Regions from separate parts of the uncultured Planococcus sp. genome, predicted to be linked through region 3. Evidence: riboswitches for the same ligand, from Rfam matches in the RefSeq annotation. Region 3 holds a riboswitch; each other region holds the start of a gene.

Region 1 (7,916 bases), on a different contig from region 3:
TATTAATTATTAACTAAATATTCTATTATCTTGATAATAAGGAGTATACATCACTTCTATTCGAAATTCCAACATGTATTTGTAATTTACCGACAATTGACTATAATTAAGAATAAAATAGCGGGAAAGGAGAATGCGAAATGGCAGAGATTGAAATTAATAATCTGGGAAAAAGGTATGACAAAGGCGCTCTCGCCGTATCGAATTTCACGCTCCACATTAAAGATGAGGAATTCATCGTCTTTGTCGGGCCTTCAGGATGCGGCAAATCAACCACTCTTCGAATGATTGCCGGCTTGGAGGAAATAACGGAAGGTGAGTTTCATATAGATGGCAAACGGATGAACGAGGTAGAGCCTAAGGAACGAGACATTGCGATGGTCTTCCAGAACTACGCATTGTATCCGCATATGTCGGTTTATGAAAACATGGCGTTTGGACTGAAGCTCCGGAAGTTCAAAAAGGCGGAAATCAAGCGTCGTGTTGATGAAGCTGCGGCGATTCTTGGCCTGGAAGATTTTTTGGACAGAAAACCGAAAGCGCTGTCTGGCGGGCAGCGCCAGCGTGTAGCTCTTGGCCGCGCCATAGTTCGTGACGCCAAAGTCTTCCTGATGGACGAGCCGCTGTCCAACCTGGATGCCAAACTGCGGGTCCAAATGCGCGCGGAGATCGCCAAACTGCATAGACGGCTGAAAACCACTACTATTTATGTAACGCATGACCAGACGGAAGCCATGACGATGGCCAGCCGGATCGTGGTTATGAAGGATGGGTTGATCCAACAGGTCGGCTCTCCGAAAGAAGTATATGATTTTCCGGAAAATCGGTTTGTCGGCAGCTTTATCGGTTCTCCTGCCATGAACTTTTTTGAAGGAAGAATTGATGAAGGAACCTATTTGATGGGGGATAAAGTGATTGATATACCCTCATCTGTAATGACGATGCTGAGAAATGAAGGGTATGATGGCAAGGCGGTGATTTTAGGCATCCGGCCGGAACACATTCATGTCAATAACGAAGATCTGTCGGGTATCCCAGCGAGTGAATTCGAAGCGACCATTACAGTTTCCGAATTGACAGGGGCTGAAACAATCCTGTATGCGGTATATGCGGATCAGGAATTTATCGCACGCATTGATGCTTCTACAACAATTGAAGCTGGCGATACGGCGACGCTTGCTTTTGATATGAGCCATGTCCACTTTTTTGACGACGAAACAGGAAAACGCATAAAAGCTGTAGAATTTTCTGAAACTATGATATAGTGATTTCGAAAACACAAATAAAAAACACCACTAGGGGAGCCGGATATCGGCTGAGACGGGCATAAGCCTGGACCCTTTGAACCTGATCTGGATCATACCAGCGGAGGGAAGTGGCGACCGTCTGCTATTTCCATTATCGACTGCAAACGCCGCTTCCCTTTACTGGGAAGCGGCGTTTTTTGTTTTGTGGAAAAAAGGAGATGGAGAAATGACATTTTGTAGAGAAGTAAGAAAAGAATGCGACAACCTGTGGCAAGCAAGTTTTGATCACCCGTTTGTGAAAGGGATCGAAGACGGGACTTTGCCGATTGATAGATTTCGCTTTTACGTAATGCAGGACGCTTATTATTTGACTCATTTTGCGAAAGTACAGGCTATTGGCGCAGCCAAAGCCACAGATCTGGAAACCACCCAGCGTTTTGCCATCCATTCCGCACATACCTGCAGTGCTGAACTGGCGCTGCATGAATCGTTCATGGAAATTCTCGAAGTCACTGAAGAAGAGTGGGCTGTGTTTGAACCTTCTCCGACCGCTTACGCCTATGTATCGCATATGTACCGCTCATCCGAAGGCGATTTAGCGGATGTGCTGGCTTCCATTTTGCCTTGCTATTGGCTTTATTACGAAATTGGGGAGCGCTTGAAAAATGCGGAACCCGATCATCCAATCTACAACCGGTGGATCGCAACTTATGGATCCGATGAGTTTGGGGCACTGGTCAACGAACAGATTGCCCGTATGGACAGGCTGGCGGAAGGGCTGCCGGAAGCACGCCGGCAGGAGTTGAAAAACCGTTTCCGGAAGAGCAGCTATTATGAATGGAATTTTTGGGATCAGGCTTGGAGAAAAGAATCCTGGTCTGTAGATTCCGTCGATAAAGTAGGTGTCTAATATGCTTCAGCAGATAAGAAGTGAAAATCCGCTTGTCCATTGCATCACCAATCATGTCGTTTCTAATTTTCAAGCCAATGGGCTGCTGGCGATCGGTGCATCTCCGATCATGGGAGAAGCGCCTGAAGAAGCAGCGGAACTTGCGGCATTGTCGCAGGCACTGTCATTGAATATCGGAACTTTACACGCGGAATCATTGAAAAGTATGTTGATTGCCGGAGAGTCGGCCAATCGGATAGGAATACCTGTGGTCCTGGATCCTGTGGGAGCAGGGGCGAGTAATTTCAGGAAGAAGGCGGTCCGCGAAATTCTGGACACAGTTGACGTCAGCGTCCTTCGGTGCAACGCAGGAGAGCTTGCAGCTGTAGCTGGGAAACGGTGGCAGTCAAAAGGTGTTGACGCCGGAGAAGGGCTCCTGGACGTCAGGGAGCTTGCCGTCTCTACTGCTCCGGAATTAGGGTTGGTAGTCGCAGTCACTGGAAAAATGGATATTGTCACAGACGGAAAAAGTGTAACGGAAATTCCTTTTGGTGATCCGATCATGGCTTCGATTACGGGAACAGGCTGCTTGCTCAGCAGTATTGTGGCTGCAGCCTTGGCAGTCCAGCCAGAAGATCCTTTAAAGACTGTCGGCCATGTGCTGCGCTTTTATGCGATTGCTGGACAGGAGGCTGCGAAGTCTGCAGTTCTTCCAGGTGATTTTCAAATCGCTTTCATTAATCAACTTGCCAGGCTGACGGACAGTGATGTGAAAGAATATGTCTATTTACAGGAGGAAATGCTATGAGTAAAATACCACAAACTTTGACGATAGCCGGATCGGATTCTGGAGGAGGCGCCGGCATCCAGGCTGACCTGAAAACATTTCAGGAGCTAGGCGTCTACGGTACATCGGTAATAACTGCCGTGACGGCTCAGAATACGACGGGAGTTACGGGCATCTACCCAATGTCGTCTCAAGCTGTACAAGCGCAATTAGAGGCAGTAGGCAGCGATTTTGAGATTGCGGCTGTAAAAACAGGCATGCTGTTCAATCCGGAAATCATTAAAGAAACTGCTGCGGCCGTTCGAGAGTATGGGTGGGGAAAGCTGATAGTAGACCCGGTGATGATTGCGAAGGGCGGTGCCGATCTATTGCAGCGGGAGGCGGTGGAAGCGCTTAAAGTCCACTTGCTGCCATTGGCTTTGCTGGTAACGCCGAACATTCCGGAGGCGGAAGCGCTGACAGGCATCGCAATCACAGATCCCTTCAGCCGCCAGCAGGCTGCTGAAAAGATTTTGTCGCTGGGAGCAGAGGCAGTCGTCATCAAAGGCGGACATGGGAGCGATCCCCAATATGCAGAGGATTACTTGTTGCAGAATAACGGAGAATCCGTGCTGTACCGCTCAACCCGGATTGAGACTGATCAGACACATGGCACCGGCTGTACCTTTGCAGCGGCAGTGACTGCACAGTTGGCCAGAGGACAGGAACTGCAGGACGCTGTCCACATGGCAAAGCAATTTATCCAAGCTGCCCTCGGTGAACCGTTGAATATCGGTTCGGGACATGGACCAACCAATCATGCAGCGTATAAGGCAAGACTTGAAAAAAATAGGGGGGTGGCAAACATTGAAGTTTTCCGATAAACCGGCCATCTATTTTATAATGGGATCCCGAAATTCGGGGAAAAGAAATCCGTTGGAAGTATTGGAGACGGCATTGAAAGGCGGCATCACCCATTTTCAGTTGAGAGAAAAAGGGAAGGGAGCTTTGACTGGTGCAACATTGGTTGAATTCGCTGAACAATGCCAACAACTATGCGGCGAATATGGTGTTCCATTCATCATCAACGACTTGGTCGAACTGGCATGCCAAATTGGAGCGGATGGGGTGCACATCGGGCAGGAAGATCTGGCTGCCGGACAGACCCGTAAAATGATCGGCAAGGAAAAACTTCTGGGCGTTTCCGTCCACTCCCTGAAAGAAGCGCAAACGGCTGTGAAGGACGGAGCGGATTATATCGGAATGGGTCCGATCTTCGGGACGACCTCCAAGGCGGATGCGAAAAAACCTGCCGGCGTCAAAGAAATTCTACTCGTCAAAAATGAATTTCCTGACTTGCCGATTGTAGGGATCGGCGGAATCACACCCGATAATGCCAAACACGTATGGCAATCCGGTGTTTCAGGGATTGCCGTGATATCCGCTATAGCGGAAGCAGGAAATATTGCAGCACAAATTGCTGCCTTCCAGGCTTCCTGTAAAGAAGGTGCAGGGAAATGAAGACAAGAAAACTCATCTTGATGGCGATGTTCGTCGCTATCGGAGTGGCTGGTTCTGCTTTTGTTTATTTTCCTGCTGGAATCGCGCGTGCATATCCAATCCAGCATGCCATCAATGTTATCGCAGCCGTTCTTTTTGGGCCAGGTCCGGCGGTAGTGATCGCTTTTTTGACGGGTGTCGTCAGAATTTTGACAGGGACCGGATCTCTATTGGCTTTTCCTGGAGGAATGATCGGGGCTTTGCTGGCTGGACTCATGTATGCAAGGTTCGGAAAAATCTGGATTGCTGCTTTAGGGGAAGTAGTGGGTACGGGAATAATCGCTTCCCTGGTTGCCGTACCTTATGCCAAGCTTTTGCTGGGTACGGAATTTGGGGCATTATTTTTTATTCCCCCATTCTTCATTTCCAGCTTGAGCGGTGCTATATTGGGCATTGTTCTGGCTGCTCGCTTGATGAATACGGACAGAATAAAAATCTGGCAGTAGAATATCGAATTTTTAGAAAGAAGTTTATAATTTCGCAATTGAGGGGAAACAGTGAAATATAGACTTTTGAAAAGGGAGTGGACAGAACATGGTGAAAATTGCAGTCGAACATCCATTTACGTCAGTACGTGAAGCATTAGAGAAAAAAGGTTACCAAGCAGAGATGCTGGAAGATAAATCGGATTCAACCGATTATGATGTCATCGTTGTGAGAGATCAGGAAGATTTAGCTGACTATCACATGAGCGTGTCATTGGTTGAAGCAAAAGGCCGTACGCTTTACGAAATCGTAGAAGAAGTGGAAGAGCGCCTTGTGCGCGGCGGTAAAATCCAAGCGCCACAGCCAACAGAAGCTGAACGTAAAGAAAGCGGCGGAGGCGGCGGTTTCTTAGCTGGTGCAGCAACCGGTGCAGTTATCGGTGCAGCAGCTGGCCTATTGTTCGCTCCAAAGAGCGGTAAGGAACTTCAGGAAATCGTTAAAGAAAAGGCGGCCAGCTCTAAGGACGAGAACGATGAAAGTTCAGGCGGCGCAATGGATCAAGTGAAAGAAAAAGCCAATCAACTAAAAGATAAGACGAGCGGCATTACTGAAAAAGCTAAAGGTAAAGCTGATGAGCTTAAAGCAAAACGTGTTGAAAAACAGGAAGAAAAAGAGTTGAAGAAACAAGAAAAAGTCGTCCAAAAAGAAGCAAAAGAGCAAGAAAAGGCTGAAAAAGAACATGAAAAAGCCGAAAAAGCAGTAGAAAAAGAAATCAAAAAAGCCGACAAGGAAGCCGATAAAGAAAAAGGCGGCATCGAAGTTGTTGAACTTGGCGATGCATCTGTCCAAAAAGACAGCACCGGAAGCGTAACTGTAAAGGCTGAAGATAAAAATAAAAATTAATACCCAAAAAGGTGTCCGCCAGATGGATTGGCGGACACCTTTTTATTTGGGGTTGATTAGGGTGCTTAACCAAATCGTCTAAACTCTATTGCTCTCCTGCAGCACTTTGAGCCACCTCGTGCCTGTCGGAGCTGAGCGGCCGTTTCCGCTTGTCGGGGCTAGATGGCTGCTTCTGCTTTTCTTTTTGTCCAGCTCCAACGGCCAACTCCTCGGGTCATAAGCCACTCTGGCTGTGCGGCAAAGGACGCCGCTTCGCCAGATCGTCTTATGCCTTTCGGAGCTGAGCGGCCGTTTCCGCTTTTCAATGTCCAGACTCCAGCAGCCAGCCCCTCGAGTCGCTTCAGCCTGACCAGCAATGGCACAGAACGCCATTACCAGTCAGGCTTCCAGCGCTTGTCGGGGCTTAACGGCTGCTTCCGCTTTTCCTTGTCCAGACTCCAGCAGCCAGCCCCTCGAGTCGCTTCAGCCTGACCAGCAATGGCAAAGACCGCCATTACCGGTCAGGCTTCCAGCGCTTGTCGGGGCTTAACGGCTGCTTCCGCTTTTCCTACTCAACTGCCACCTTATCTACTGGCTCGTGCGGTTTTGGTTCGGGTACGCGGGACAGGACGATGAGACCGAAGACGAATAGGATCACCAGACTGAATACGCCCATGCTTGAATTGCCGGTCACTTGTGAGGTGACTGCTACGAGCAGGGGACCTGTGATTGCCGCGAATTTCCCGAAAATATTGTAGAAACCAAAGAATTCATTGGAATTTTCTTTTGGTACCAGCTTGCCGAAATAAGAACGGCTGAGTGCCTGTATTCCACCTTGGCTAGTAGCGACGAGCATAGCCAGGATCCAGAAGTCTGTAATGGTTTCTAAGAAAAAGGCATAAATACAGACCACGATATATACGCAGATTCCTACGTACAGCATTTTCTTGCCGGTGAACCGATTCGCCAACCGCCCGTAAAGGATGGCAAATGGAGCAGCTACAACCTGGGTGACAAACAGGACAATCAGGAGGTTGGTAGCGCTAAGCCCTAAATCAGTCCCATATGCTGTGGAGAGGGAAATGATTGTGCCGACTCCGTCGATATAAAAGAAGTAAGCAATCAGGAACAGGAATAGCGCACGATACTGGCGTATTTCCTTGATTGTTTTTCCGAGCCGCTTAAAACTTTGATGGACAGGATTAGGTTCTCGCTCAATATAATGGATTTGCTTAACATGGCGGAACATCGGAAGTGAGAAGCAAGCCCACCAAACGGCGGTAATCAAAAAAGCAATGCGGCTGGCAGCGGTGGCAGAAATGGGCAATACGCCATTTTGAGCCAGCAGGATGATAGCAATCGATAGGATAAACGGGATGGTTGAGCCAATGTAGCCAAGTCCGTAGCCAAAGGCAGAAACGCTGTTCATCCGCTTTTCTGTAGTGACATCGACAATAAATGCGTCATAGAATAAGTTGGCACCGGTCGCTCCAAGAGCCGCAAAGACATAACAGATCAGCATCAATAGCCAGTTTTCGCTTGGGACAAATGCCAGTAGGGCGGTAGAGATGGTGCCCAACAGGAAAAAGGCGGTAAAAAACTTTTTCTTCATGCCCTGGTAATCAGCAATGGTTCCCAGTATAGGGCCGATCATCGCCAAAATAAATGTGAAAATCGCAATCGTGTAGCCCAGATAAGCCGTCGAATCGGATAAACTGACACCGGCTTCAGTGGCAGATGCTTTATAATAAATGGGGAAAACTGCTGTCGTGATGATGATGGAGTAGGCGGAACTCCCCCAATCGTATAAAGCCCAGCTTTTTTCTTCTTTCGAAAACTTTTTCATTGTTCTATCCCCTTTGCCTTGCTTTAGCGAACAATGGACATGCATTTATCCAGGATCCGCTTCTCTTTGTCAGATAACTTCATTGTACAAGAAGGCGTTTGAAAATGATGCAGAATGTTTTAAAAAATACAGAAATTTTACATTTTTAAACATATACAACTTTCTAAGCTGAAACAAATAAGACTTCCTGAATAAAGGTTCCTTTAATGGAGCAGGGCGTAGCTCATCTGTTGTGTTCTGGTCGGGGAGTGATTAAACTAGTTTATGAAAAGAAAGAAGGGTTATTTTTGAAACTAATTT
Region 2 (7,916 bases), on a different contig from region 3:
GAAATATATTGTTAATTTCATTTCGGGAATACTCGCTTATCTTATCATTTCAACAATACTGAACCTTTGATTTCCTCGTTTTCTGAAACCTGAAGGTGCTTCGTCCGTATATTCTATAAGACATATACTGTAAAGGAGAGGGATAGTTTGAGAGTTAAAACATTTTATGGCTGGAGTGAGAAAGGGATGGATAAAAAGGTCAACGAATTTCTAGAAGATACTACTCTGGAAATTATTGATATTAAATTTCCTACACCTGTTTTCTATTTCTGTGCAATGGTGATGTATAAAACGACTGCGTATTCGAAAAACTCAATAGAATAATAGAAATCCGAGTTTTTGATCAATGGGGAGGACGGATCCCTGTTGATTGAAATAGCTCTTTACTTGTCCGCTTGTTTCTTTTTACTGATGACAGTGAGAGCTCCGTAAATTACAGCTGCACAGATGAGCACGATGCCGAAAGCATTGGTCATCAAATCAAAATCAAGTTCGTTGATCGATCTTGTGTTTTCGCCGTTACTGCCTATAGTTATCAAAGTCCAACCATTATAATCGAGTACCACGTAAGAAATTGCCAGCCCTATCAATAATCCTCCAACAATCGAGATCCATCCTTTTTTCACATTGAATCTCCTCCTTGTCCTATTTTTATTAACAAAGGCATAACCTAATCACGAGTATTGATGTTGCGCTTCAGTTGATGCTGTACTTCTATCATTGCACAACAGGACGGAAAACCCTTCATTGCATTGATTGCCTTTTCTTTTTTTCTTGGTGAAAAGGATGTACTACAAATCAAAACAGCACCCTATTGTCGGATTAACCGAACAACGGGGTGCTGTTTTGATGTTTTTAATACTCTTTGACATCAGGTATAGCTGTTGGTGTATAAGTGGTGTTGCTGGCTTTGGAAGATTTTCGGTTTTTCACAAGCTCGACAAAGCCGATTGCCGTATTGCTATATTGATTAACCTCAGCAATGTTCCGCTTGTCATGATCCACTCGTGTTGAAATATCGTTAGTGATCGACCGGACTGTTGCATTCAGATCGACAACCGAATTCAGGGTGCCTTTCGCAGCATCAACGAACATGCTGACTTTTTCAGATTTCATTTGGACATCTTCTTTTAATTCATTTGCGGTATGCGAAAGGGCAGTCGCTTCCAAATTGAGCTTGTCAACACGCTCTTTCAGGTTGTTTGCTGAGCCTTTGATCTCTTTCACCGGTTCTTTGATTCCTGATATCAGCATAACCACTCCGACGATTGCGATAATCAGGCCCAGAACGAAAATTCCGAGCGCTATGTACAGCCATAATGTTGGATCCATGATGATTTCCTCCTCTAAATTTATTGATGTCTTGGATATGCTATACCCGTTATGTACTCTCGCTTAACCCTTCAAAGGATGGTATTTGCCTATAGTCAAAAGGTTTTGGGAGAATAGCTCTTTTCATTCTGCAAAAAATAGACTCTATCATTTCAAGTTAAGCTTTCGCCGATTTTGCAAGTTGCTTTTTCAAGTGCTCTTTAATGGCTGCAACATCCTCAGAAACCGAGGCAGCGCGCTGTTCATCTTTTTCAATTTTCTCAAGTGAGCCGGCCAATACTTTTTGTGCGCTTTCCTGTGGGATAACAGTAACGCCATCGCAGTCTCCGACAATGATATCCCCGGACTGAACTGAAACGCCTCCACAGGAAATCGCCGTGTTTATTTCGCCTTGGCCAGCCTTATTGCCGGCGGCCATCGTTGTGCCTTTGCAGAAAATCGGGAAATCAAGCGCTTTGCATGCTTCCAAGTCCCGAATGGCACCATCGACCACAAAGCCAGCGATTCCTAGGGTTTTGGCCATGCCGATCACGAAATCGCCTGCGACGGCGCGCGACAGGTCTCCTTTTGCATCAATGACAATAATATCTCCAGGCTCGGCTGCATCGAGCGCCTTCATAACACTGTAATTGTCTCCTATGGGCATTTTCACAGTAAGTGCTTTCCCACTGATTTTATAGGTATCCTTCAATGGCTTGATGGACGAATCCAGATTATTCAACCCTTCCATTGCATCGGAAATAGCGGTAGTGGGAATGGATTTGTATTGTTCGATAAGTGATTGATTTGCCATTTTACTAAACACTCCTTCGTTTTATGGGATTTTTCAAAAATTCTGGTGCATCTTTTTAATTAGGTAAAAGCATATCGCTAAAAGAAAGATAAGTAAAATCGAATCTGTAATGGATATCGATAAGTTGTTGTTATGTTCTGACTTGTTTACTGTTTTTCTCAATCATTTTCTCCTGATCGATTTCTGTCTAACTTGCTGCATAAATGGGGAAATCCATCTAGTAAGAGTTTCTCCTTGGGCCCTAGTTGGTATAGTAACTACTAATACGAATCCCGGAGGCGAGAGAAATGAAGGTTGATATTATCAGACATACCGAATGGGCAGACACCAAATTCACGCTGCATTTGATTTCACAGATTCTGGGGAAAATAAAACTGGAAACTGCCCAGCAGGAACCACAATGGGCGCATGTCGGGCTGAATGTCACTCCTGATGGCTTTTCAACCGGTTTATTGTTCCATAAGAAAGCTGTTTTTCAACTCGATCTGGATATCAGGAACAGCCAAATCCTTTTCAATGTGGATGGCAACGTTCAATCTTTGGAATTGAAATCCTCCAAATCCATAAAGGATTATTTTGAAGAAATAATGGAAGCTCTTAATGCTGGTGGCATTGATGTCCTTATTAATCCAAAACCGCAGGAAATGGCCTATAAAAAGAACCTGAATGAAGACAGTAGTCCTCTGACATTTAATCACAAGGATGCGATGAGGGGATTGCAGCTATTCCATTTCGCGTTGCGAGAACAATTGAGATTTGCAGGTCCGCTCAGATGCCGGAAAATGAAACCGCAATTGTTTTGGGGCACCTTTGATGTGTCTTTATTGATTATCAAAGATAAAATGGAACCATTTCCGGAAGACAAAATCATTGAAAAGGCGGCTTTTGATGAACAGATGATCGAATATGGATTTTGGTTGGGAGACGACAAAGTCAATGTCCCAACATTTTTTGTATTGCCCTATCCATTCATCTATAAAGATTTAAATCATCCCAACCTGAAACCCGAATCGGCATATTACGATAAAAAACTGAGCGAATACTTCCTTGATTTGGAGAGTGCAGTCAGTTTTGAGGATCCCAGTAATGCTATACAAGATTTCTTCCGTTCCAGTTTCGATATTTTATCCAATGAACTCCAGTGGGAAGGCATTGCCCATTATTTTATTCCGTTGAAAATGAATAAGCAAAACAGTGCCGATAAATCCAATGGCACTGACAGAAACCAACGAACATGAGGTCTTTGCTTTAGTTAATCGTCGTTTAACATAAAGAAGGATAAAGGTTCATTTCTTAAGAGGAGTATGACGAAATGGTCTTGTTTAAAAAACAGGGCTATTTTACTGTCTGCAAATTTGAAAGCTGAAAATTCGCGGTTTTTTATGTACATGGCTTAAAGTAGTTGATATACTAAATTATGGAATAAAAGAAAGGAAGTTGGGAATGAAAACTATTTGGCTGGCTTTGCTTGGGGCCGTAATTGTCCATCTTCTTTACTTTGCGGCAGTATTTTCCGTGGGCTATGTAAAAACCATCACCTACAGACCCAATATTCCAAAAGCCTGGGAAAATGCAGAAAATCTGCAAAGTACTGCAGCTTTCGGATACGCTGTTTCCCCTATCATCTATTTTGGTACTTTTTCAGCTGCAACCGTCGCTTGTATGTTGTTGTTGTTGTGCGGGTATAAAAAACTTGCTTCAACGCCTGTCAGGACTAAATAGATAGAGATAGAAAGTGTGATATAGATATATTCAGTTCTTTTTTTATCGCTGAATATTTAGAAGATTGAATGCAAGATAAACTGGATTAATGGCGATGTTGATGTTAAGCTTACTTTAGATTTTAGCACTTTCAAAATAACTGAATATAAAAACACTAGGGGAGTCTTATGAGACTGAGATGGAGAAATCCGGACCCTTTGAACCTGATCTAGTTGAAACTAGCGTAGGGAAGTGGTTAATGTATGTCCATTTTTTCTGAAGATATACCCAAAACCACTCCATCGCTGGAGTGGTTTTTTTATTTTGTTATTGAACTCATTTGTTTTAACTTTCCGAAAGTCGATAGAAGGAGGGAATTTATGAGAGATGGCGAGCTGCATATTATCTCAACTGATAAGCAACCCCCCCAACAACTGGCAGAAATCATCAGCCGGATTCATCATGAAGTTGATTTTATCCATCTACGTGAAAAGAGCAAAACAGCAAGGGAAGTAGTGGAATTAGTGAAGTTGTTGGTGAATGAAAATGTACCTTTATCAAAAATAATCATAAACGACCGAGTGGATATTGCCGTTGCCTCCAATGTAAAAGGTGTTCAATTGGCTTATCACTCGTTGCCGGTAGATTGCGTGAAAAGAAATTTCACAAATTTAACGATTGGGTGTTCAGTGCATGCGATTGAAGAAGCTCGATTTGCCGAAAAAAAGGGGGCTGATTATGTAGTATGTGGTCATATTTATTCGACCTCATCAAAAACTGGACTGATACCGAAAGGCTTAGAACTATTGAAAAATGTTTCTGAATCAGTTTCTATTCCAGTCATTGCAATCGGTGGCATAACGCCCGGAAATACTGGGGATGTTATCGGGTCAGGAGCGAAAGGGATCGCTGTAATGTCGGGAATTTTCGAAGCGAAAGATCCTTTGCTGGCTGCAAGATCTTATCGTTCCTGTTTAGCGAAAGAAAGTTTTTATCTGGAGCCATGAGGAGAGGATTTCTATGAACAGAACATATGAAGCCATTGTAGTTGGGGGTGGAGTCATCGGCGGTTCGGTGGCCTATAGTTTGGCGAAAAGAGGAATGGAAGTTTTGCTGTTGGAAAAAGACAGCCTTGCTGGTCAAGCATCTGGTGCTGCAGCTGGGATGCTTGGTGCGCAAGCGGAATTGGAAGGAGAGGGACCGCTTTTTCAATTAGCAAAAACCAGCAGGGCGATGTTTAACGGCTTAACCGATGAACTGAAAATGACGAGTGGAATTGATATTGAACTTGTCAATAAGGGAATGATGAAGCTTGCCTTAACCGATAGAGAGCAGCAGGAACACCGTAGGATACTGGAGGTCCATAGACAGAATAACGAAGTGGCCGAATTATTCACAGGCGATGAAGCAAGAAGAAGGGAACCGGCATTGGCTAACGAGGTGATGGGAGCCCTGTACCTGGAACGGGATGGCCAAGTTGCCGCCCCTCAGCTGGCGTTAGGATTTTTAAAGTCAGCTGAGGCTCTTGGCTCCGTCATTAAAGAAGATGTAGAAGTTCATTCATTTCATTCCACTAAGGGGAAAATCATAGGAGTCGCTACAACTGAAGGAGACTTTATGAGCGACAATATCGTGGTGACGGGGGGTGCGTGGAGCGAAAGCTTGCTGATGGAAATGGGGTTACCGCTTATCACCCATCCCGTAAAGGGGGAATGTTTTTCTGTGCGGACAGAAGTTCCTCTACTATCCAGCACCATCTTTTCTTCCGGCTGCTACCTGGTTCCGAAGAAAGGTGGAAGAATTATTGTAGGCGCAACCGTCATACCGAATACATTCAATCAACAAACTACTGTAAAAGGCATTTCGTTATTGCTGGAAAATGCAAAGAAGCTGGTGCCTTCTATAGAAGAAGCAGAATGGGAAGGGGCATGGGCTGGAATTCGTCCACAAACTGCGGATGGTTTGCCTTATATGGGTGAACATCCTGACTACGACGGCTTATTTATCGCGACTGGCCATTATAGAAATGGAATTTTGCTGTCGCCGATTACGGGAGAAGTGATGGCTGATTTGATTGAAGGGAAAAAGCCTTCTCTTGATATCTCCTCTTTTCGTATCGAACGATTGATCAGTAAAAAAACACGATAAGGAAGTGGTGGAAATGAAGTTGACGGTTAACGGGGTACATGTAGTAGTTCCAAGTACAGTGGAAACGGTGACTGAGCTGCTGCAGCATTTTGAATTGAATCAGAAAGTGATCATCGTTGAATTGAATGCTGAAATAGTGGGAAAAGCGAGGCATGCAGAAACCCGAATTTCTCTCGGAGATAAAATCGAATTAGTACATTTTGTTGGAGGAGGATGAACATGTTAAGAATAGGTGATTACGAATTTTCATCAAGACTATTATTGGGCACAGGCAAGTATCCTGATTTTGATATACAAAGAAAAGCCGTGGATATTTCAGGTACAGAGATTTTGACGTTTTCAGTTCGGCGGATGAATATTTTTGAAGCAGGACAACCTAACTTCCTTGAAAATCTGGATATTGAAAAATATACTTTGCTTCCGAATACAGCTGGAGCCAAGACGGCTGAAGAAGCGGTTCGGATTGCAAAATTAGCAAAGGCATCGGGTCTTTGTGACATGGTTAAAGTGGAAGTGATAGGGTGCCAAAAAACCTTGCTGCCGGACCCGGTTGAAACATTAAAGGCGTCGGAAGAGCTAGTGAAAGAAGGGTTTACCGTTTTGCCGTATACATCAGATGACGTACTCCTCGCAAGGCGTCTCGAGGAATTAGGGTGCCATGCGATCATGCCCGGAGCGTCTCCGATCGGTTCTGGTCAAGGAATCATCAATCCGTTGAACCTTTCTTTCATAATTGAACAGTGCCAGGTCCCTGTTATTGTGGATGCTGGAATCGGGACGCCTTCTGATGCTGCCATTGCAATGGAATTGGGGGCGGCTGGGGTCTTGTTGAATACTGCGGTATCTGGGGCAAAAGATCCGGTGAAAATGGCCGAAGCGATGAAACTTTCGATTGAAGCAGGAAGATTGGGATTTGAAGCTGGACGAATTCCCAAAAAACGATATGCCACCGCCAGCAGTCCAGTTGAAGGAATGAGTTTCAGTTGAATGGACGCTATTCACGACAGGAGCTTTTTGCACCGATAGGCAGAGAAGGGCAACGGAAAATGGAGAACAAGCATGTTTTAGTGGTGGGTGCCGGGGCTTTAGGAACAGGCAGTGCGGAAATGCTTGTACGTGCAGGTATAGGGAAACTGACTATAGTGGACCGTGATTATGTAGAGTGGAGCAACCTTCAACGCCAGCAGCTTTACACTGAAGCGGATGCGGAACAGCGTACCCCTAAGGCAGTGGCTGCTAAAGCACGCTTATCACTGATCAATTCGGAAGTAGAAGTCCGTTCACTTATTATGGATGTCTCTGTCGAAGAAATGGAACAGCTGGTAGAGGGAATTGATTTGATCATTGATGCTAGCGATAATTTTGATATACGGATGATTGTGAACGATATTTCTCAGAAGCATCGAATTCCATGGATCTACAGTGCCTGTGTAGGAAGTTACGGAATCAGTTATGCCATTCTCCCGGGGAAAACACCCTGTCTGAGTTGCCTTCTCGAGGAAGTGCCGATGGGAGGGATAACATGTGATACCGTAGGAATCATCAATCCCGCTGTTCAAATGGTTCTGTCTTTACAGATTTCAGAAGCATTAAAGATTCTGGTCGAAGATTCACTTCAGTTGAGCAACAAACTCGTATCGTTCGACCTTTGGAAAAATCAATATTCATCCATTACCGTCGATAAAGTGAAAAAAGAAGATTGTCCATCCTGCGGTTTGAATCGATCCTATCCGTATCTTTCATTTGAAAACCAGACAAAAACCGCCATATTATGTGGCAGGGACACAGTTCAGATCCGCCCATCCCAACAGATGGACAGGGATTTAGAAAATTTGGAGGGTATTTTATCAGAACTGGGGGTGAATGTGTCCCGCAATCCCTATTTACTGTCTTTTTCGACAGCACAGCACCGGCTTGTCGTTTTTAAAGATGGCCGTGTCCT
Region 3 (7,916 bases):
CTGGATTTTCTGAAAAGAGTTTTGGAAACGTGCAGAGAGTGAAGAAGCTTCGCTTTCCAAAACACCAGCTTTTTTATCCTGAGTGTTCTGGGCCATCAGACAGCCGATGAATGCACCAGACTGGCTTAAATGCCGCATCACATGACTCATTTGTTCAAGCACCTCAGCCACTTTTGGAGCATCCTCTTTTGCAGCCGGCACTTCGAACTTCTGGACAAACTCTTCAAATCCAGAAAGCTTCGTTACCGCTTCGTTCATATGCAGCCGCAATTCCTTTGATTCGCTGCCCCCTGGAAATAGCGTATCCAAATCCCATACTTCCGGATAGTTAACTGTCATGATATGGCCCCCTGGTAAACTTAATTTTCTAAAAACACTTATAAGTATATCATTTTTCCTTCCTGAACCGGAACAATATTCCACATAGGCACCCTGCACTTCACCTAATCGCCATTTTTAGGGAATTTTTTGGAAAAGGATAATTGTTGATTGAAACAGCGACAGGTATACTGAAAAGAAGGAGGGATTTCGCATGATTCGTATTTTGCTTATGACAATTGCTTTCATCGCTGTAATTGTTATGAATACTTTAGCAAACACCTTGCCGCTGAATGATCAGACCACCGGAGAAATATCTAATCGGCTTCTGGTTTTGTTTACGCCAGCCGGTTACGTATTTTCAATTTGGTCCATCATCTATATTTTATTGGCTGTTTGGATCATCGCTTTCTGGGTGCGGTTAAGAAAGGGAGAAACTCCCTCATCCAAGATTGCTTTATTTTTCATCTTAAGCTGCATTTTCAATATCACCTGGCTGCTTTTGTGGCATTATGAATTCTTCGCCTGGTCAATCATTGCAATGCTCGGCTACCTTGTGGCATTGATCGCCCTTTATCTGCAATACAGCAATTCAGAAAGAAAGATTACTGAACGGCTGCCGATTTCAGTCAATATGGGTTGGATCAGTGTCGCAACCATCGCCAATATCAGTTTTGTCCTGACTTATTATAATTGGAGCGGTTGGGGACTCAGTGACCAGCTATGGACGGTGATTATGCTGACGGTCGCCACGGCACTTGCTTTGCACATCCGTTTCCATCATGCGGACATCCCCTTTGCTTTGGTCTTCATTTGGGCGTTCATCGGAATTGCCGTAAAGCATGGGACAGATGAAATGCTGGTGACAACGGCTGCCCTTTTCCTGAGCGGCGTCATTTTGACCGGTATTCTGCTAATTAAAAAAAGAACTGCCCCGGCAGTTCAGTAAAACTGTGGGCAACCCGATTCTAAAGGGTGTCCACAGTTTTTTCTTTCCAGACTTCGATAATAAAGCAAAAAGCAAAAGGGATCCGGCATTTGCTCCGGATCCCTTGATTTTTTATACAATTCTTATTTATCCAGTTTGGTCAGCAGGATCGGCTCACCTTTTGTAACGAGCACGGTATGCTCGATTTGCGCCACCAATGACTGATCCGGTGTGATGAATGTCCAGCCATCGCCTGATTCCACAATGTGCTCGGCCTTTTGCGAGATAAACGGCTCTACAGCCAGCACCATGCCTTCTTTCAGGATGGTCGTCTCCCACGCATCGTAATAATTCAGGATGTGCTGTGGAGCTTCATGCAGCGATTTACCGATGCCATGGCCGGTCAAATTCTTGATGACGAACAAGCCCTGCTCTTTCGCTTCACGTTCCACCGCTTTGCCGATTTGGTTAAGCTTTGCACCGGCTTTGACTTTTGTCATCGCGCGATCAAATGCAGAAGCTGCAGCTTCACAGATTTTTTCCTTGTCCGCATGCCCTTCCCCTACAACAAAGGAAATGCCGGTATCGGAGAAGAAACCTTCGTATGAGCCAGAAACGTCGATATTGACGATATCGCCGTCTTGGATCACACGATCACCCGGAATGCCGTGTGCCACTTCTTCATTGACACTGATGCAGGTGAATCCAGGAAAATCATATTCTGATTTAGGTCCGGAAACACCGCCAAGCTCTTCGAACAATTTGCCGCCCAATTCGTCAATTTCCTTCGTGGTGACTCCAGCTTTAGTAGCTGCCTTCATCGCTTCACGAATTTCAGCCACCATTTGGCCGGCTTTTTTCAACATTTCAATATCTTTTTCATTAGTTGCTATCATCAATGACCCTTCTTTCAAGCTTTTCTATTCAAGAATTATACCACAAAATTAAATCAGAGGCTCCTGACCCGTTTCAACAAATCCAGGAAAATCGTCATAAAAAAGAAGGCTGCCCGAAGACAGCCTTCCATACTTCAAGCTTCAGCATCCACCAGCCTCGGAGCTGCTGCAAAAAGCGCAGCACAGACAAAGGCGGCAAGCAAAAATACCGGGATCATATACGTTGCATTATAGACCACCGAGTAGATGACCACATTGCCTTCAGCAAACATGCCGAAGAACAGGATGCCGGTAATGACATGGACGAGGTAGCGCAGCGCAGAAGCAAGCAATACACCGGCAACTACAGCCGTCAGCATCTTCCCTGTCTGCTTGGCATGTGCATGCTGCAGATACTTCCCACGCATGACACCCGCCAGCCCCACCACTCCATAGGCGAGAAGATAATCCAATATGACCTGCATGACGACGAATCCGAAAGACAAGGGCGCCACAGAGATAAACCCTGAGACAATCTGCAGCAGACCGACCAGAAATCCAGTCAGTACTCCCGCACCGACGCCTCTTCTGAAAGCGATCAATACGATTGGAATCATCACCAGGCTGACTGAACCGCCTTGTGGCATCCGGAAAGAAACGAAATCCAACACAAATCCAAGAGCTGCGAAAATGGCAATCTCCATCATTAACAATACTTTTTTATTTCTCATGACTTCCTCCTTTAATGTGTTATGCACATCACCAGAAGGGCCGTGAATAAAACCATATTAAAAACGGCGTCAGGACAGAGCCTGTCGCCGTTGTAAGGGCCGGTTTCCATCCACATCCCTGCGCAAGTGTTAACTTACAGGTTCAAAGGGTAAGAACAAATGTTCACTCTCAGCAAAAGCTCCCCTTGTGGTGTATACAGATATTTAGCATTCACCTGTATTGTACACAAGGGTTTCATTTTGTGCAAGACTGTTTTAAGATGGCCTGATAGGGTAAAGAAATACATGATGAAGATAGTTGAAAGGTGGTGAAGGCAGCCGGGATTCTGGGCTTGCCGAAAATATGATTGAATTGTTGAAGGAACTGATTAAAATTCAAAGCGATACTAAAGATGGAGCCAATGAAGCTCTTCTTTTTTGTGCAGATTGGCTGAAATCCAAAGGAGAAACCGTTACTGTCCATGACAATAATGGTTATCTGATGCTGACTGCCGCTAAAGGGCAAGGCACCGAGACCATCGTTTGGAATGGCCACGTCGACGTCGTTCCTGGCCATAAAGAACAGTTTGTCCCAGTCGAAGAGCAGGACCGCATCTATGGCCGCGGCGCCGCTGACATGAAAGCCGGAGTTGCCGCGATGATGCAGGCCTTTATCGAGCTGGACAGTTCCGGCCTAGAGCGCACGGTGCAGCTGCATATTGTAACTGACGAAGAGATTGGCGGCCGAAACACTTCCAAGTGGCTGGTCGAACAAGGCTTCCATGGTGACTTCGTCATTTGCGGTGAACCTACGGGATTGAAAGTTGGCCTGCAATCCAAAGGTATCCTGCGGATGGATATGACGTTCAAAGGCAAACCGGCCCACGGGAGCCGTCCTTGGGAAGGCATCAACGCCATTGAATCTGCGATGAAATTCCACATGGCAATCTCTGAGCTTCCTTTCAGAAAAGAATCAACGGAATATTACGAGCAGCCTTCCGTCAATTTGCCGATCATCAAAGCAGGAGACCGTTACAATGTGGTTCCTGAAACGTGCGAAATGTCTTATGATATCCGCTTTATGCCCGGACAAGACAAAGACGAGATCGTTCGCCAATTGGCAGACTTGGCTGAAACCTTGGATCTCGATATGGACTATAGAGCATCAGGATCTACCCCAGCCCTGACAACAACAAAAGAAAACCCCTATATCCAAAGCCTGCAAAAGGCGATTCTGGATACTACGGATCAGGAACCTGTTTTATTCGGTCAGCATGGAGCTGCAGATACGCGTTATTATGCAGCGGTGACCGGCGGTGAAGGGGCGATAGAATTCGGTCCAAGCGGCGATGATTGGCATGGTAATGCTGAATACGTAACGATTTCAAGCGTCCATGCGTACAAGGATATCCTCTTGGCTCATGCCCAATCTGCTTAAATAGGTTTGCATTCTGCAAAATTCGGGAAAATAACAATAACTAACCCCATGAATGGAGAGATTTAAATGGCAATTGGAAGACTAGTGAAATCTGCGATAAAATACGGTCCCATCGCTTACCCGATCATCCGTAAAGTATTAAATAAAAGAAAACAAGGAAAAGCTGGACAACCAGCTTCCAAACAATCTACATCGCGTGATAAAAAACGCTAAACCAAAAAACGTTCCGGCATAAAATATGCCGGAACGTTTTTTTAGTTTTATAGAGAATCGGAAGTCAGCCCCTCGAGTCGCTTCAGCCTTACCGGATGCTTCCGCTTTTCTAGATATAAGGCATCGCTTCGCGCAATGCAAAGTAACCGGTTGGGCTGTGATTGGAAGGGCGCTGTGCTGTTTCTTCCGAATCACTAGCCTCTTGGTCTTGGCCATCTTGCTCTTCTTGATCCTGTGCTTCCATTATCTGCTCGAAAGACAATGGATTCGGCGGTGGCAATTCCAAGTCTTCGACTGTCCAAGCTGCCTGGTATTCATCGAAGAACGCATTTGCCATCGCCTGGTAGCCGACTGCATTCGGATGGACATCGGCTGGATTCGGAACTTTATCTACGGCATTTTCACCAAATGGCTTGTCCACCGAAACAAAAACGGCTCCTGCCTTTTCAGCAGACTCCTGGAGAATTTGATTGAGACGGTCAAGCTGTTTGGCCGTTCCGTTCTTTTGACTGTCACGTACATGCGGATAGGCAAAATAATAACCCATTACATAAACCGCTGCGTCCGGAGATTGCTCCATAAGCTCAGCCAAAATCAGCTCCATGTTCTTGCGTGCATCATTGAGTGCAAAATCCGCCTGCACCTGCTGGAACGTCAGCGATCCCTGTACAGGATCATTCTGTACCAGACGCAGCAGATCATTCGCACCTGCCGATACGGTAATAAGATTGGCCGATGCCAGCACTTCCTTCGCCTCATCGGTTTGGATGCTGTCTAACACATCAGCCGTTGTAAAACCGGGAAATGCCAGGTTTTTTGAATAGAATGCGACAGGTTGGTTTCGTGACAGCTCTTGGGCAATCAAATCTGCATAGCCCGTATCTATTTGGCGTTCGGGTGTCTGCCCAGCTGCCAACGAATCACCGATGGCTACATAAGCTGCTGGTAGTTTAATCTCTGCCTGCGCATTAGCCGATCCGCTGAACAGGAAAAGTCCGGCCATGGCCGCAATCCAAAACTTTTTCATTTCACTCACCTCTTAGAATGCCCAGTTTCCATTTCGGAAGATAGGCTCTTTTGAACCATCTGCAGTGATGCCATCAATATCCATTCCGTCACTGCCGATCATGAAATCTTCATGGACAATGGACGTATTCAAGCCAATGGCTGCCAATTGATTGCGCTCCAAATCACGTGCCCCTTCATAACAGGTCGGATAAGAATCGCCGATCGCTAAATGGTTTGAAGCATTTTCATCAAACAAAGTATTGTAGAACAGGATGTTCGAATCGGAAATCGGTGAATGGTACGGCACCAATGCCACTTCTCCCAAATAAGCCGCACCTTCATCAGCATTGATCATTTCGTCAAGAAGTTCTTGCCCTACTTCCGCTTTGGCAGAAACAATTTTGCCTTTTTCAAAAGTCAGTGTGAAACCGTCGATGACATTGCCCTGGTAAACAAGGGGCTTTGTATTGCGGACCGTTCCATCCACTCCATGCTTCAAAGGAACCGTATAAACTTCCTCTGTCGGCATATTGGCGATGAACGGATTGCCTTGAGGCGTTTTTGAAGCGCCTGACATCCAGATATGTTTGTCGGGAAGTTCGATTGTCAGCTCTGTACCAGGTGCGCTGTATTGCAGTTTCACGTATCGTTTATCATTCAACTGGGAAGCGCGCTGTTCCAACAAAGCAATGTGGTTTTTCCAAGCTTCCACGGCATCGCCTTCACCGATGCGAACCGTTTTGAAGATGGCCTGCCATAAGGCATCCACTTGTTTTTCAGCCGGTAGGTCAGGAAATACTTTTTGCGCCCATTTTGGTGACGGCATCGCGACGATCGACCAAGCCACTTTGTCTGTTCCGACCGCCTGTCGATAACGCTCTAATGCTTTCCCAGCAGATTTTTGCGAATCAGCCAGACGTTTCGCGGGAATTCCCGTCAAAAGATCCGGATCTTCTGCATCAATCCACAAGAAAGAACCGCCTGTATTGATCACTTCATCGCGCTGGACGACGGACCATTCAGGATATTCCGCAAAAGCTTCATCAGGTGCCAGTTCAAAATGTGTCCGCGTCAACACGGGATCCTCATAATTGACCTGCACCCGCTTAGCGCCTGCTTCGTAAGCTTTTTTAACAACAATTCGTGTGAATTCAAGTGTATCAATTGTCGTATTGATAACAATAAACTGTCCTTTTTGAACATTTAAGCCTACATGGACCGTCAAATCGGCATATTGTTCGAGCTTCTGCTGAAAATTCATCGTTTATTCCCCTTTGCAGCGATGGTTTTACTGGAACCTTCAATCAGTTTCCCGCCATGGATCACTTTTTGGACAGGTTTAGACGGCAATTCCTTAGTGAATTTCTTATAATGCCGTTCATCGGAATAGGCCAGCAAGGTCAACACTTCACCATCCGCTCCTGCTCTTCCGGTTCTTCCTGAACGATGCAGGTACTGCTCAACCGTTTGCGGAACATCCACATGGATTACATGCGTCACTAAGTCGATATCCAGTCCGCGTGCTGCCACTTCTGTCGCTATCAATATGGCGACTTCCCCTTTTCGGAAAGCATCCAAAGCTTTTTTACGTTCATCTTTCTTCATTTCAGAATGCAGGGTCACGATTTTCGCATCACGGAACTTCAGTTTATTTTCCTTCATCAGCAATTGATCCAGGTTATTGACGAACGCCAACCCTTTCATACCCGGAATATGCGAAAGGCTGCGCAACATTTCGGTCTTGTCGCGCTCATCCACTTTAATGAACGAATGCGTCACTTTCCCGAACATCGGCAGATCTTCTGCAGTTACTTGAAGACGTGTCGGATGCTGCATCAAACGTTCTGCCACCAGCTCTATTTCTTCAGTGATAGTTGCAGATACCAGCACCAATTGACGTTCATGCTGGGTTTTTTCAATCAAATCCTTCATGATGCCACGGTGTTCGCGCGCCATCAACTGATCGCCTTCATCCAACACCAAAATCCGGATTTCATGCATTTTCAGCTTTTTGGTTTTCACCAACTCATTTAGACGTCCTGGCGTCCCCACCACAATCGTCGGCTTTTTCTTCAATTTCTCCAATTGGCGCTGGATATTTGCTCCGCCAATCAATTGAGTGACTGATACGTCTGTTCCTTCTGTCCACTCACGCAGTACATTGACGATCTGCATCGACAATTCCTGCGACGGCGCTACAATCATTGCCTGGATTGCTTGTTTCTCGGGGTTGACCCGCTCTAATATCGGAAGTACATAAGCCAAAGTCTTACCGGAACCTGTTGGAGATTCTGCAACGATATCATTGCCCGCCAACATCTCCGGAATCATCTGCTCCTGGATCGGCATTGCCGTTTCAAATCCAGCCTTCTCCCATTTTTCCTGCCATATCGGACTCAATTCATTTATAAAAGTCATTTGCGATT

The links. A riboswitch is a leader RNA that binds a small molecule or an ion and turns the genes downstream of it on or off. The one in region 3 is predicted to bind thiamine pyrophosphate.
Region 1: it holds a riboswitch for thiamine pyrophosphate, as region 3 does, so the genes downstream of both, tenA (thiaminase II) here and thiT (energy-coupled thiamine transporter ThiT) in region 3, are expected to answer to the same signal.
Region 2: it holds a riboswitch for thiamine pyrophosphate, as region 3 does, so the genes downstream of both, tenI (thiazole tautomerase TenI) here and thiT (energy-coupled thiamine transporter ThiT) in region 3, are expected to answer to the same signal.

The regions. Positions count from the first base shown of each region.
Region 1 is NZ_CANMXD010000017.1:39,414-47,329, reverse strand. It holds gene ugpC (sn-glycerol-3-phosphate ABC transporter ATP-binding protein UgpC) at 141-1,265, shown strand; TPP riboswitch at 1,288-1,391, shown strand; gene tenA (thiaminase II) at 1,474-2,157, shown strand; gene thiM (hydroxyethylthiazole kinase) at 2,159-2,944, shown strand; gene thiD (bifunctional hydroxymethylpyrimidine kinase/phosphomethylpyrimidine kinase) at 2,941-3,786, shown strand; gene thiE (thiamine phosphate synthase) at 3,770-4,423, shown strand; gene thiW (energy coupling factor transporter S component ThiW) at 4,420-4,908, shown strand; gene Q0785_RS19235 (YkuS family protein) at 4,997-5,791, shown strand; gene Q0785_RS19230 (MFS transporter) at 6,339-7,616, opposite strand; gene Q0785_RS19225 (exodeoxyribonuclease III) at 7,904-7,916, shown strand, end outside.
Region 2 is NZ_CANMXD010000005.1:172,592-180,507, reverse strand. It holds gene Q0785_RS09480 (hypothetical protein) at 148-324, shown strand; gene Q0785_RS09475 (hypothetical protein) at 384-626, opposite strand; gene Q0785_RS09470 (DUF948 domain-containing protein) at 856-1,332, opposite strand; gene Q0785_RS09465 (RraA family protein) at 1,490-2,125, opposite strand; gene Q0785_RS09460 (DUF5996 family protein) at 2,413-3,363, shown strand; gene Q0785_RS09455 (hypothetical protein) at 3,569-3,847, shown strand; TPP riboswitch at 3,994-4,094, shown strand; gene tenI (thiazole tautomerase TenI) at 4,207-4,833, shown strand; gene thiO (glycine oxidase ThiO) at 4,847-5,974, shown strand; gene thiS (sulfur carrier protein ThiS) at 5,988-6,191, shown strand; gene Q0785_RS09435 (thiazole synthase) at 6,194-6,961, shown strand; gene Q0785_RS09430 (thiazole biosynthesis adenylyltransferase ThiF) at 6,958-7,916, shown strand, end outside.
Region 3 is NZ_CANMXD010000014.1:23,508-31,423, forward strand. It holds gene Q0785_RS18020 (M3 family oligoendopeptidase) at 1-339, opposite strand, end outside; gene Q0785_RS18025 (TspO/MBR family protein) at 533-1,267, shown strand; gene map (type I methionyl aminopeptidase) at 1,390-2,142, opposite strand; gene thiT (energy-coupled thiamine transporter ThiT) at 2,277-2,852, opposite strand; TPP riboswitch at 2,951-3,048, opposite strand; gene Q0785_RS18040 (M20/M25/M40 family metallo-hydrolase) at 3,196-4,269, shown strand; gene Q0785_RS18045 (hypothetical protein) at 4,336-4,482, shown strand; gene Q0785_RS18050 (SGNH/GDSL hydrolase family protein) at 4,592-5,509, opposite strand; gene Q0785_RS18055 (aminopeptidase) at 5,522-6,751, opposite strand; gene Q0785_RS18060 (DEAD/DEAH box helicase) at 6,748-7,908, opposite strand.